2 regions of the Streptomyces sp. NPDC006798 genome follow, and region 2 is predicted to be linked to the other one. Evidence: riboswitches for the same ligand, from Rfam matches in the RefSeq annotation. Region 2 holds a riboswitch; the other holds the start of a gene.
What was found. Region 2 has a riboswitch for S-adenosylmethionine ahead of ABZ714_RS31450 (aminotransferase class V-fold PLP-dependent enzyme). Riboswitches for the same ligand answer to the same signal wherever they lie in the genome.

Region 1: another riboswitch for S-adenosylmethionine. It lies ahead of thrC (threonine synthase); the one in region 2 lies ahead of ABZ714_RS31450 (aminotransferase class V-fold PLP-dependent enzyme).

Annotation. Positions count from the first base shown of each region.
Region 1 is NZ_JBEYIS010000002.1:55,819-62,598, forward strand. It holds gene ABZ714_RS01415 (trehalose-6-phosphate synthase) at 1-1,117, opposite strand, end outside; gene ABZ714_RS01420 (hypothetical protein) at 1,147-1,743, opposite strand; gene ABZ714_RS01425 (glucosyl-3-phosphoglycerate synthase) at 1,783-2,733, opposite strand; SAM riboswitch class I at 2,934-3,098, shown strand; gene thrC (threonine synthase) at 3,116-4,423, shown strand; gene ABZ714_RS01435 (MoaD/ThiS family protein) at 4,588-4,866, shown strand; gene ABZ714_RS01440 (cold-shock protein) at 5,418-5,621, shown strand; gene groL (chaperonin GroEL) at 5,986-6,780, shown strand, end outside.
Region 2 is NZ_JBEYIS010000070.1:12,203-18,982, forward strand. It holds gene ABZ714_RS31435 (Rieske 2Fe-2S domain-containing protein) at 1-982, shown strand, start outside; gene ABZ714_RS31440 (ubiquinol-cytochrome c reductase cytochrome b subunit) at 979-2,670, shown strand; gene trpD (anthranilate phosphoribosyltransferase) at 2,793-3,860, shown strand; SAM riboswitch class IV at 4,347-4,464, shown strand; gene ABZ714_RS31450 (aminotransferase class V-fold PLP-dependent enzyme) at 4,677-6,083, shown strand; gene ABZ714_RS31455 (glycerate kinase) at 6,017-6,780, opposite strand, start outside.

The DNA.
Region 1 (6,780 bases), on a different contig from region 2:
GGTACGCCGCGAGGGAGCGGGCGAAGTCGTCCTTCACGTGGAGGACGACGGGCGTCCAGCCCGGGACCCCGTACTCCTCGTTGATCGCGTCGGCGAGCCGCTGGACCTCCGCCGTGTAGTCGCGGTAGACCGCGAGGTCCTGGCGGGACGGGTAGGCGAAGGCGATATGGACGACGCGTTCGTGCCATTCGGGCCGGGTCGCCAGCAGATGGCGGTAGGCGAGGAGCCCTCGGACGATGTTCTTCGACAGCTCCGTGCGATCGACCCGGACGATCGTCTTCCGGTCGGCGCCGCCGATCTGTTCGCGCAGGGCGGCCAGGCGTTCGTCGACATCGGGCCGGTGGGCCCGTTCGCGCAGGAAGCCGGCGTCGGCGCCGAGGCCGTGGACCCCGGTCCGGGTGCCTTTGAGGGCGTCGGGGCCGAGGATCTCCGTACAGCAGGCGGTGAAGGCGTCGGCCCAGCGGCGGGTGAGGAAGCAGGTGCGGTCGGCGCCGGTGAGTCCGCGCAGGAGTTGTTCGGCGATGTCGTCGGGGAGGAGGCGGAAGTAGTCCGGCGGGGCCCACGGGGTGTGGGTGAAGTGGCCGATCCGCAGGTCGGGGCGGAGTTCGCGGAGGAGTCCGGGGACGAGAGCGAGGTGGTAGTCCTGGACGAGGACGGCCGCCCCGTCGGCGGCCCGTTCGGCGAGGGCTTCGGCGAAGGCGCGGTTGTACGTCTCGTACGCCCGCCACCGCCGCCGGAACTCGTCGTCGAAGACGGGCTCCAGCGGCGTCTGGTAGAGCATGTGGTGGACAAACCAGAGCACCGAGTTGGCGATGCCGTTGTACGCGTCGGCGTGAATGTCCGGATCGATGTCCAGCATCAGGACGCCGGGCTCGGCGGTGCCGCGCCGGACGGCCTCGCGGTCGCCGTCGCCGAGGGCGGAGCAGACCCAGAGGGAGTCGTCGCGGGCGCCGATGGCGGAGAGCCCGGAGACGACGCCTCCGCCGCCCCGTCTGGCGTCGAGTCCGCCGTCGTCACGGAGGGTGTACGAGACGGGCCCCCGGTTGGAGGCGACGAGAACACGGGCGCGGGCGGGAGCGTGGGCGTCGGCCGGGCCGGCCGGGGGCTGGGGGACCATGATGTGGCCTTAGCCTTCCGCGCGCCGGGTCAAACGTCCGTTCGGCCGTCGTGGCGCGGTTCACGCCGTCCGCGTACGGCGGCGACGGCGACCACTCCGGCGGCGGCGAGGGCGACCCCGAGGCCGCCGAGCAGCCAGAGGCGTTCGGGCCCTTCGTCCCGGCCGGTGGGGGCGAGGGTGGGGGCGTGCCCGGGCGCCTCGGGCACCCCGGCGGCGACGGTCTCACCGGCCCCCGCGACCGGTCCGGCCTGCCCGGCCGTACGGGCGGACGCGGAGGCGGCGGCGGTCTCCGTCCCGCCGGGACCGCTCGCGGCGACCGGCTCCGTCCCGCTACGCGCACCCGGGGGCGCCCCGGCCTGGGGCGCCGCCGCGCCCGCGACCGCCGCGACGACCAGGACCAGGAGGGCGAGCAGCCCGGCGAGGCGCAGGCCCCGGCGGCGGCGCCGGGGCGGGGCGCCCCGGGTGCCCCTGGGGCCGCGGCCGGCGGACGGCCTCCGGTACGGCGTCCGGCCGTGCGGGATACGGGCGACCCTCGGCACGCGGGGCCGGGCCGCGCCGGGAACGGCGGCGGGGGCGGGCACGGCCGACGACGGATTCCGGGGCTGGGCAATGCGGGCATAAACCATACATAGGATATTCAGCCCCGATTACCGGAAAAGTGCGCCTTATGCCGCGCGACGCGCCGCATACTCACCGATCTCGCGCATCGGCGGGCGCTCCACGGTGTCCACCTCGTGGGTCACCGGCACGAACCCCCGCTCGCCCCGGTCGAACTGGGTCAGCGACGGCCGGACCAAATGTCCCCGGGAGAGTCGCAGTTGCGCCGTACGGTAGATCGCCGCCGCCATCCGGCCGAGCGCCCGGCCGTCCTGGTGGCGGTGTTTGCGGGAGCCGACGTCCACCTGGGCCAGCGCGTCCAGGCCCACCGTGTGCAGCGCGTCGACCAGCAGCGCCAGCTCCACCCCGTAGCCCACGGGGAACGGCAGCCGCTCCAGCAGGGAGCGGCGGGCCGCGTACTCCCCGCCCAGCGGCTGGACGAACCCGGCCAGCGACGGCCAGTGCAGATTGAGCAGCGGGCGGGCCACCAGCTCGGTCACCCGGCCGCCCTGCCCCGGGGCCTCCCCCAGCGGGCGGTCGTACATCGCCTTCACGAACTGCACATCGGGGTCGGTGAGCAGCGGTCCGACGATCCCGGAGACGAAGTCCGCCGAGAAGTCCCGCAGATCCGCGTCGACGAAGCAGACGATGTCGCCCCGGGTCACCATCAGGGACCGCCACAGCACCTCGCCCTTGCCGGGCAGGGCCGGTATCCGGGGCAGGATCGCGTCCCGGTGCACCACCCGCGCGCCCGCCGCCGCCGCGACCTGTGCCGTCCGGTCGGTCGAGCCGGAGTCGATCACCACCAGCTCGTCGACGAGCGGGATCCGCTCCATCAGCTCACGGCGGATGACGGTGACGATGTCCCCGACCGTGGCCTCCTCGTCGAGCGCGGGCAGTACGACGCTCACCGTCGGCGACGGGTTGGCCGACCGCTTGGCGGCGAGCAGCCGGGACGGCGGACGGTCCGCCGCCGACCAGGTACGCGTCGCCAGCCAGCGCTCTACCTCTTCGAGCACGTGCCCTACTCCTCAGTCACTCGTCGTCACTCGTCGTCGCCGGCCGTCCGTCCGGCCGCCCCGCGCCGGGGCGCTGACCGGGGCATGTGATCCATCTCGCGGTACGGACGACTATCTCAACCCTCCGGGCCTTCGGTTACAGTCTTGAACAACGCGTACGCCGGTCGCATGCCGGGGTCCCGCGTCCCACAATCGAATACCGCTCATCCAGAGGGGCAGAGGGATACGGCCCGTTGAAGCCCCGGCAACCCTCCAGCCGGTCTCCGTCGCCGCGGCGCGCACAGCGCGCGGGCGCCGCGAGGCTCCCGGCTCGGGAAGGTGCCAAATCCGTCTCATGGCGAGATGCGCCATGAGGAAGATGAGGAGAAAGGGCCTCGCCTCCATGGCTGCGCAGACTGTCGCAAGCACCGCACACACCACCACCGCCGACACCGCCCCGGTGGACCTCGGCACCGCCGTCGCCCTCTCCTGTCGCGAGTGCGGCGAGCGCACCCCCCTCGGCCCCGTCTTCGCCTGTGCCGCCTGTTTCGGCCCGCTGGAGGTGGCGTACGAGCTGCCCGCCGGTGACCCGGAGGCGCTGCGGAAGGCGATCGAGGCCGGACCGGAGAACATCTGGCGGTACGCGCCGCTGCTGCCCGTCCCCGCCGACGTGGCCACCAAGCCGAACCTGAACCCCGGGTTCACCCAGCTGATCAAGGCCGACCGGCTCGCCGCCGAGCTGGGCGTCACCGGTGAGCTGTACGTGAAGGACGACTCCGGCAACCCGACCCACTCCTTCAAGGACCGGGTCGTCGCGATCGCCGTCGAGGCCGCCCGCGCCTTCGGCTTCACCACCCTCTCCTGCTCCTCCACCGGCAACCTCGCGGGCGCCGTCGGCGCCGCCGCCGCCCGGGCCGGATTCCGCTCCTGCGTCTTCATCCCGCACGACCTGGAGCAGGGCAAGGTCGTCATGGCCGCCGTCTACGGCGGCGACCTGGTCGGCATCGAGGGCACGTACGACGATGTGAACCGTTTCTGCTCCGAGCTGATCGGCGACCCGATCGGCGAGGGCTGGGGCTTCACCAACGTCAATCTGCGGCCGTACTACGCCGAGGGCTCCAAGACCCTGGCGTACGAGATCTGCGAGCAGCTCGGCTGGCGGATCCCGGACCAGATCGTCATCCCGGTCGCCTCCGGCTCCCAGCTCACCAAGATCGACAAGGGGCTCAAGGAGCTGATCGGCCTCGGACTGGTCGAGGACAAGCCGTACCGGATCTTCGCCGCGCAGGCCGAGGGCTGCTCCCCGGTCTCCGCCGCCTTCAAGGCCGGACACGACGTGGTACGCCCCGTGAAGCCGGACACCATCGTCAAGTCGCTGGCCATCGGCAACCCGGCCGACGGGCCGTACGTCCTCGACATCGCCCGGCGCACCGGCGGCGCGGTGGAGGACGTCACCGACGAGCAGGTGGTCGAGGGGATCAAGCTGCTCGCCAGGACCGAGGGCGTCTTCGCCGAGACCGCGGGCGGGGTGACCGTGGGCGTGGCGAAGAAGCTGCTGGCAGCCGGGGTGCTCGACCCGGCGCTGACCACCGTCGTCATCAACACCGGCGACGGGCTGAAGACGCTGGACGCGGTCTCCCCGACCACCGGGCCCACCGCCGTCATCCGGCCGAGCCTGGACGCGTTCCGCGAGGCGGGCCTGGCAGGCTGACGGTCCCCGGCCGGCCCCGACCTGTCGCGGGCCGGTCCAGGGCCGGTTCGCGGGCCGGTCCGGCCCCCGGGCCCGGCCCCGGGCCGACCACGCCGCCGGGCGACCCGCCCCACTCCCCCGTACCGCTTCCGTACCGCTCCCGTCCGAGGAAGGCCCCACTCACCATGAGCGTCAGCGTCCGCATCCCGACCATCCTGCGCACCTACACCGACGGCAAGGCCGAGGTGGCCGCCGAGGGCGCCACCCTCGCCGAGGTCATCGCCGACCTGGAGAAGAACCACACGGGGATCGCCGCCCGGGTCCTCGACGACCAGGGCAAGCTGCGCCGCTTCGTCAATGTCTACGTCAACGACGACGACGTCCGGTTCGAGCAGGGCCTGGAGACCGCCACGCCCGACGGCGCCGGGATCTCGATCATCCCCGCCGTGGCCGGCGGCTGCTGAACCCGCGAACCCGCCCGTCCGGCGGGCGTACGGGGCCGGGCGCACCCGCCCGCCGGACGCGCCGGGGACGGAACGCGCCGGGGTGAGCGCCCCGCGCGCTGCCGTACGCCCCCGGACACGGTCCGTGTCCTGAACCCCCCGGCGCATGACCCTCAGTAATGGGAATGGCCCCCTCCGTAAGAGATCCGGAGGGGGCCATTCTGCATGGTTGAGCACGCTAGAGTTGGGGAACGCCCCGCAATCCGGCATCAGTGGCCAGGTATGAGAATGCGCCCGGGCTCGATAAGAAGCAGCCAATGTCTGGCATCGCTCTGTCTCATAGGTTCCTTTTGTCCGGCCGGATTTGCCCCGGAATTCCATAAATTCAGGCCAATTACCCGATAGTAGCCTTCAGGATTTCTCGTCCGATTGACCTGTTGCAGAGGGCAGTTGTGCAGATACATTCAGCCGCGGTCGACGCGTTCCGGCGCACTCTGTGAGGTCCGGTGAGGTCTGACCCAGGGTCCGCGAGGTGCGGTCCTGTGCAAGGGCCAGTAATAGGGGAGTTAGGCATGGCTCAGGGCACCGTCAAGTGGTTCAACGCGGAGAAGGGCTACGGCTTCATCGCGGTCGACGGTGGTGCGGATGTTTTCGTCCACTACAGCGCGATTCAGATGGACGGCTACCGCACCCTGGAGGAGGGGCAGCGGGTCGAGTTCGAGATCTCGCAGGGTCAGAAGGGTCCGCAGGCCGACATGGTCAAGCTCGCGGTCTGACCGACCGTCCGCCGCGCGCACGCGTCACCGGCGCACGCACGCACCGAACAGGGTCCGCACCCCGCTCGCCGGGGTGCGGACCCTCGCGTTTTCCCGCCCCGGGCGGCCCTGCGGCGCCCCCGCGGCCCCCCGTCCCCCACTGGCCGGTACCCCCTTGCCCCACCCACAGGCGCTTGCACTCTCGGGGGTCGAGTGCTAATCATTGGCGTTAGCACTCTCCGGGTGAGAGTGCTACTGAAGGACCGAGTCGGTGAGGTCCGCCGACCGTGTGGCGCATGGAGCCGCACGGCACGGCAGGCCGTCCGTCGCGGGCGCAGGCGCGGTCCGAAAGAGCTTCCCACCCAGTCCGTGGAGGACACTTCACATGGCAAAGATCATCGCGTTCGACGAGGAGGCACGGCGCGGTCTCGAGCGCGGGATGAACCAGCTCGCCGACGCCGTCAAGGTCACCCTTGGCCCCAAGGGCCGTAACGTCGTCCTCGAGAAGAAGTGGGGCGCCCCCACGATCACCAACGATGGTGTTTCCATCGCCAAGGAGATCGAGCTCGAGGACCCGTACGAGAAGATCGGCGCCGAGCTGGTCAAGGAAGTCGCCAAGAAGACGGACGACGTCGCCGGTGACGGTACGACCACGGCCACCGTGCTCGCCCAGGCGCTGGTCCGCGAGGGCCTGCGCAACGTCGCCGCCGGTGCCAACCCGATGAGCCTGAAGCGCGGCATCGAGAAGGCCGTCGAGGCCGTCTCCGGTGCCCTCCTCGAGCAGGCCAAGGACGTGGAGACCAAGGAGCAGATCGCCTCCACCGCCTCCATCTCCGCCGGCGACACCCAGATCGGCGAGCTGATCGCCGAGGCCATGGACAAGGTCGGCAAGGAAGGCGTCATCACCGTCGAGGAGTCCCAGACCTTCGGTCTGGAGCTGGAGCTCACCGAGGGTATGCGCTTCGACAAGGGCTACATCTCGGCGTACTTCGCCACCGACATGGAGCGTATGGAGGCCGTCCTCGACGACCCGTACATCCTCGTCGTCAACTCCAAGATCTCCTCGGTCAAGGACCTGCTCCCGCTGCTGGAGAAGGTCATGCAGTCCGGCAAGGCGCTGCTGATCATCGCCGAGGACGTCGAGGCCGAGGCCCTGTCGACGCTGATCGTCAACAAGATC
Region 2 (6,780 bases):
CACCGCCGACCCGTTCGCCGACCCCGGAATGCCGGCTCACAAGCCGCGCATCCAGGACATCGACGAGCGGGCCGCCAAGCGGTCCGAGCGCACCGTGGCCTTCCTGTTCACGCTGTCGATGCTGGCGACCGTGGGCTTCATCGCCTGCTACGTCATCTTCCCGATCGACAAGATCGTGTACATCTGGCCGTTCGGTCACATCAGCGCGCTGAACTTCTCCCTCGGTCTGACCCTGGGCGTCGCCCTCTTCTGCATCGGCGCGGGCGCGGTCCACTGGGCCCGTACCCTGATGTCCGATGTCGAGGTCGCCGACGACCGGCATCCGATCGAGGCGTCCCCCGAGGTCAAGGCCCAGGTCATGGCCGACTGGCGGGCGGGCAACGAGGAGTCCGGCTTCGGCCGGCGCAAGCTGATCCGGAACACCATGTTCGGTGCGATGGCCCTGGTGCCGCTCTCCGGTGTGGTGCTGCTGCGCGACCTCGGTCCGCTGCCGGAGAAGAAGCTCCGCTCCACCCTGTGGGCCAAGGGCAAGCAGCTCATCAACATGAACACCAATGAGCCGCTGCGCCCCGAGGACATCACCGTCGGCTCGCTGGTCTTCGCCAGCCCCGAGGGCCTCGACCAGCACGCCCACGACTGGCAGATCCAGATGGGCAAGGCCGCCCTGATGCTCGTCCGGATCAAGCCGGAGGACATCAAGGACAAGCGCGAGCTGGACTGGTCGCACGACGGCATCGTGGCCTTCTCCAAGGTCTGCACCCACGTCGGCTGCCCGATCAGCCTCTACGAGCAGCAGACGCATCACGTGCTCTGCCCGTGTCACCAATCCACCTTCGACCTCTCCGACGGCGCCCGGGTCATCTTCGGCCCGGCGGGTCACCCGCTTCCGCAGCTGCGGATCGGTGTGAACGCCGAGGGGAACCTCCAGGCGCTCGGCGACTTCGAAGAGCCCGTCGGTGCCGCCTTCTGGGAGCGCGGATGAGTACTACGAACAACCCCGAGAACACGCAGCCCCCGGCGAACGACCGCAAGGCGCCCGCGGGCGAGCGGGTCGCGGACTGGGCCGACGGCCGGCTGGGGATCTACTCCCTGGCCAAGGCCAACATGCGGAAGATCTTCCCGGACCACTGGTCCTTCATGCTCGGCGAGATCTGCCTCTACAGCTTTGTGATCATCATCCTCACGGGTGTGTATCTGACGCTGTTCTTCAACCCGTCGATGAACGAGATCGTCTACGAGGGCAGCTATGTGCCCCTCCAGGGCGTGAAGGTGTCCGAGGCGTTCGCCTCGACCATGGACATCAGCTTCGACGTCCGCGGCGGTCTGCTGATCCGCCAGATCCACCACTGGGCCGCGCTGATCTTCGTCGCCGCGATGATGGTCCACATGATGCGCGTCTTCTTCACCGGCGCGTTCCGCAAGCCGCGTGAGGTCAACTGGCTCTTCGGCTTCCTGCTGCTGGTCCTGGGCATGTTCACCGGCTTCACCGGTTACTCGCTCCCGGACGACCTGATCTCCGGTACCGGTGTCCGCTTCATGCAGGGCGCGATCCTGTCCGTGCCGATCGTCGGTACGTACATCTCGATGTTCCTGTTCGGCGGCGAGTTCCCCGGCCACGACTTCGTGCCCAGGTTCTACTCGATCCACATCCTGCTGCTGCCCGGCATCATGATGGCCCTGCTGGTCGGCCATCTGATCCTCGTCGTGTACCACAAGCACACCCAGTACGCGGGTCCCGGCCGGACCAACAAGAACGTCGTCGGCATGCCGCTGCTGCCGGTCTACATGGCCAAGGCCGGAGGCTTCTTCTTCCTGGTCTTCGGTGTGATCTCGGTGATCGCGGCGATCGCGACGCTCAACCCGGTCTGGTCCGTCGGCCCCTACCGGGTCGACCAGGTCTCCACCGGCGCGCAGCCCGACTGGTACATGGGCTTCGCCGAAGGACTCATCCGGGTGATGCCCGGCTGGGAGATCAACGCATGGGGCCACACCCTGGCCCTGGGCGTCTTCATCCCGCTGGTGATCTTCCCGATGGTGCTGGGCGCGATCGCGGTCTATCCGTTCATCGAGTCCTGGGTCACCGGCGACAAGCGCGAGCACCACATCCTGGACCGCCCGCGCAACGCCCCGACCCGGACCGCCTTCGGTGTGGCGTGGCTGTTCGCGTACTTCATCATGCTGGCGGGCGGTGGCAACGACCTCTTCGCCACCCACTTCCACCTGTCGATCAACTCCATCACCTGGTTCGTCCGGATCTTCTTCTTCGTCGGACCGGTCCTGGCGTTCATCATCACCAAGCGCATCTGTCTCGGCCTCCAGCGCCGCGACCGCGAGAAGGTGCTGCACGGACGCGAGTCCGGCATCATCAAGCGGCTGCCGCACGGTGAGTTCATCGAGGTGCACGAGCCGCTCAGCCAGGCGGATCTGCACACCCTCACCACGCACGTCCAGCACGAGCCGATCGAGGTCGGCCCGGAGGTCGACGAGAACGGCGTCCGCCGGAAGATCTCGCGTACGCAGAAGTTCCGCGCGAAGCTCAGCAAGGGCTACTACGGCGAGGGGAACCAGATCCCCAAGGCCACCCGCGAGGAGTACGAGGAGATCGCCGCCGCCCATGGTCACGGCCATGGTCACGGTGAGCACGAGGAGGTCACCAGCGGCAAGCACTGACCGCTGAAGCGTCGCCACGGCAAGAGCCCCGTCCACTGCCCGGACGGGGCTCTTCGCCGTGCCCGGGGCTGGATAGGGTGGGACGCGTACCCCCTATTCGCGATGGACCCCAGGAGCGGACCATGAACGTTGTGACCCCGGTCGGCGGCGACAGCGTGGCGGCTCACTCCTGGCCGGCCGTCATCGAATCCCTGCTCGGCCACCACGACCAGAGCGCCGACGCCACGGCCTGGGCGATGGACCGGATCCTGAGCGGGGAGGCGACCGACGCCCAGATCGCCGGATTCGCGGTCGCGCTGCGGGCCAAGGGCGAGACGGTCGCGGAGATCTCCGGCCTGGTCCGCACCATGTACGAGCACGCCAATCTGATCGAGGTACCGGGCCCCAGCGTCGATATCGTCGGCACCGGCGGCGACGGCGCCAAGACCGTCAATATCTCCACCATGGCGTCGATCGTCGTCGCCGGGACCGGCGCGAAGGTCGTCAAGCACGGCAACCGCGCCGCGTCCAGCGCGTCCGGGGCGTCCGACGTACTGGAGAAGCTCGGGGTCAATCTGGAGCTGACCCCCCGGCGGGTGGCCGAGGTCGCCGGCGAGGCGGGCATCACCTTCTGCTTCGCGGTCAAGTTCCATCCGGCACTGCGGTACGTGGCCGCGGCGCGCAAGGAACTCGGCATCCGCACCACCTTCAACTTCCTCGGCCCGCTGACCAACCCCGCCCGCGTCCAGGCCCAGGCCACCGGGGTCGCCGACGCCCGGATGGCCCCCATCATGGCCGGGGTGCTCGCCGAGCGGGGCTCGTCGGCGCTGGTGTTCCGCGGCGACGACGGACTGGACGAGCTGACCACGACCGCGACGTCCCGGGTGTGGATCGTCCGCGACGGCACGGTCCGCGAGGAGGCCTTCGACCCCCGGGACGTGGGGATCGACCTGGTCCCCGTCGAAGCGCTCCGAGGCGCGGACGCGTCGTACAACGCGGATGTCGCCCGGCGGCTGCTGGCCGGGGAGCGGGGCCCGGTCCGGGACGCCGTCCTGCTCAACGCGGCGGCGGCGCTGGTGGCGCTGGCGCCGACGGACGCGGGGCTGACGGAACAGATCGCGGCGGGCATCGCGCGCGCGGCGGAGTCCCTCGACTCCGGCGCGGCGGCGAACACCCTGGAGAACTGGGTCCGCGCGACGACGCGCGCGTAGCTTTTCTCCGGGGGCGCTCTGCCCTGCCGGGCCGGTGTATCAGTCGCGCCCGCGGCCCGCCTGTGGCTTGTCGCGCAGTTCCTCCCCCTGTGCCTTCGGCGACGGGGGGACCCCCAACCTATGGCTTCGGCGATGAGGGGACCCCCAGCGCCTCGGCCCTCCGGGTGAGGCCCACGCCCTCCGCCCGGCCGGGCGGGTGTTGTCGGGCGACCGCGCGCCGGTGGGTGGCTGGTCGCGCAGTTCCCCGCGTCCCTAAAGGCTCTCCCCGGCGCCGCCCCTGAAAAGGGGGACCCGCCTTTCTGTGAGGGCGATCAGGAGGGCAACCAGGGGCGCGGGGAACTGCGCGGGCAACCACAGACGGGGCGAGGTCGGCACTCAAGGGTCATCGAAACGGCGCGCCCGTCCCCGCGGCGCCCCGCAGGGACTCCGCGTCCGGATTGCGGACAGGCTTGCGGCCGTCGCCCGCGTCGCATACCGTTTCGCGCAGGTCATGAGCGACAGCGACTACGGCCCCGGCCCGCTGTCCGGCAACCCTCCGTCCGTGGCGGGGTGCCCCGGGTGAAGACCAGGCCGTGGGCAGCGAGGTCCGCGGCAAGCGCGGACCCCTGCGTCACCCTGGGGTCCTGGTCCTCAAGGGAGCAGTCTCGTGAGCAAGCGAATGCGATAGGGCTCGAAGCCCCTTCTTCCCGCACATCCTCCGTACCCCGCCGCTAACCCACCCCCCGGCCCCGTCGTCAGGGCGTGTGGCCGTGTCATGGCGTGTGTCGTACGGAGCCTTATGCCTCCATTCCGCCTGCCCCGCCCGGGAGTTCCGTCATGTCCGCATCCGTGCCCGCCGTCTCCTGTACCGCCACCGGCTCCACCGCCGCCACCGAGCCGCTGGCCGTCCTCGGCTCCGATGTCACCGTGCCGCTGGTCACCGGTGGCGAGGTCACGTACGCCGCCCTCGACTACGCAGCCAGCGCCCCCGCCCTGCGCCGGGTGTGGGACGACGTCGCCGCGTACGCCCCGTACTACGGCAGTGTCCACCGGGGCGCCGGGTACCTCTCGCAGCTCTCCACCGACCTCTTCGAGAGCAGCCGCCGCACGGTCGCCGAGTTCCTCGACTGCCGGGAGAGCGACCAGGTCGTCTTCACCCGGTCCACCACGGACTCGCTCAATCTGCTGGCCGCCGTGCTGCCCGCCGACTGCCAGGTGTTCGTCTTCGAGACCGAGCACCACGCGTCGCTGCTGCCCTGGCGGGACGCCCGGGTCACCTATCTCAACGCGCCGCGCACCCCCGACGAGGCCGTGACGACCCTGGAGCGGGCGCTGGCGGACCGGGAGCCGTACGGCCCGGCGCTGGTCTGTGTGACGGGTGCGTCCAATGTGACCGGTGAGCTGTGGCCGGTACGGGAGCTGGCCGCCGCCGCGCACGCCCACGGCGCCCGGATCGTGCTGGACGCGGCCCAGCTCGCGCCGCACCACCCGGTGTCGGTCCAGGAGCTGGACGTGGACTGGGTCGCCTTCTCCGGGCACAAGCTGTACGCCCCCTTCGGGTCCGGGGTGCTCGCGGGCCGCGCGGACTGGCTGACCGCCGCCGAGCCGTATCTCGCGGGCGGCGGCGCCTCCCGCAAGGTGGCCCGCCGGGCCGACGGCGGGGTCGAGGTGGAGTGGCACACCACGGCCGCCCGCCACGAGGCCGGTTCGCCGAATGTGATCGGCGTCTACGCGATCGCCGCCGCCTGCCGCGCCCTCACCGAGGCCGGTTTCGACGGTCTGGTGGAGCGGGAGCAGTCGCTGGTGGCCCGGGTCAGGGCCGGGCTCGCCGAGGTGCCCGAGGTCAAGGTCCTCTCCCTGTTCGGCGACGACGCCCCCCGGGTCGGCGTGATCTCGTTCGTGGTGGAGGGCTGGAACAGCTCGCACTTCGCCGCCGCGCTCTCCGCCGAGTACGGCATCGGGGTCCGGGACGGACTGTTCTGCGCCCACCCCCTGGTCCGTACCCTGCTGGGCAGCGACCCGCAGGACCCGGGGGAGTGCGGCGCCCCCGAGGCCGAGCCGGGGGAGCGGTCCCTCAACGCGATCCGGGTGAGCTTCGGCGCCGGTACCCCCGACGAGCACGTGGAGCGGTTCGTCCGGGCCGTCCGTGAGCTGGTCACGGACGGCGCCCGGTGGAACTACCGGACCGAGGACGGCCGCTGTGTGCCCGACCCGACGGGTCCGGCCGCCGCGCCGACCGGCTGACGCTCCGGGATCCGGGTCCCGATCAGCACCATCCGCAGCGCCCGCTCGGTCGCGTCGGCGAGGAACTCCCCGCCGCGGCCGAGCGCCTCGGAGAGGGTGACGGGCGCGGGCAGGATGGCGCTGTACGCGTCCACCCCGGCCGACCGCACCTGGTGCGCGCCCTCCCCGATGGTGCCCGCCAGGGCCAGTACGGGACGCCCGTACCGCTTGGCGCGCCGGGCGACCTCGGCCGGGACCTTGCCGCGGGTGGTCTGGTGGTCCAGCGCCCCCTCCGCGGTGAGGACGAGATCGGCCCGGGCCAGCCGGGCGTCGAGGTCGAGATGGTCGAGCAGCACCTCGAACCGGGGCAGCAGCGCCGCGCCGAGCGCCGCGAGCCCGGCGCCGAGGCCGCCGGAGGCGCCCGTGCCCGGGCCCTCGTACAGATCGGCCCGGACCTTCAGATCGCGGGTGAGGACGTCCGCCCAGTGCTCCAGCGCCGCCGAGAGCTGTTCGACCTGCTCGGGCGTGGCGCCCTTCTGCGGTCCGAAGACCCGGGCGACGCCCCGCTCCCCGCAGAGCACGTTGAACGGGTTGCAGGCGACCCGGATGTCGGTCCTGCGCAGCCGGGGGTCGAGGCCGGAGACGTCGATCCGGTCGAGCCGCAGCAGTTCGCCGCCGCCGTACGGCAGCTCCACGCCGTCCGCGTCCAGCAGCCGGG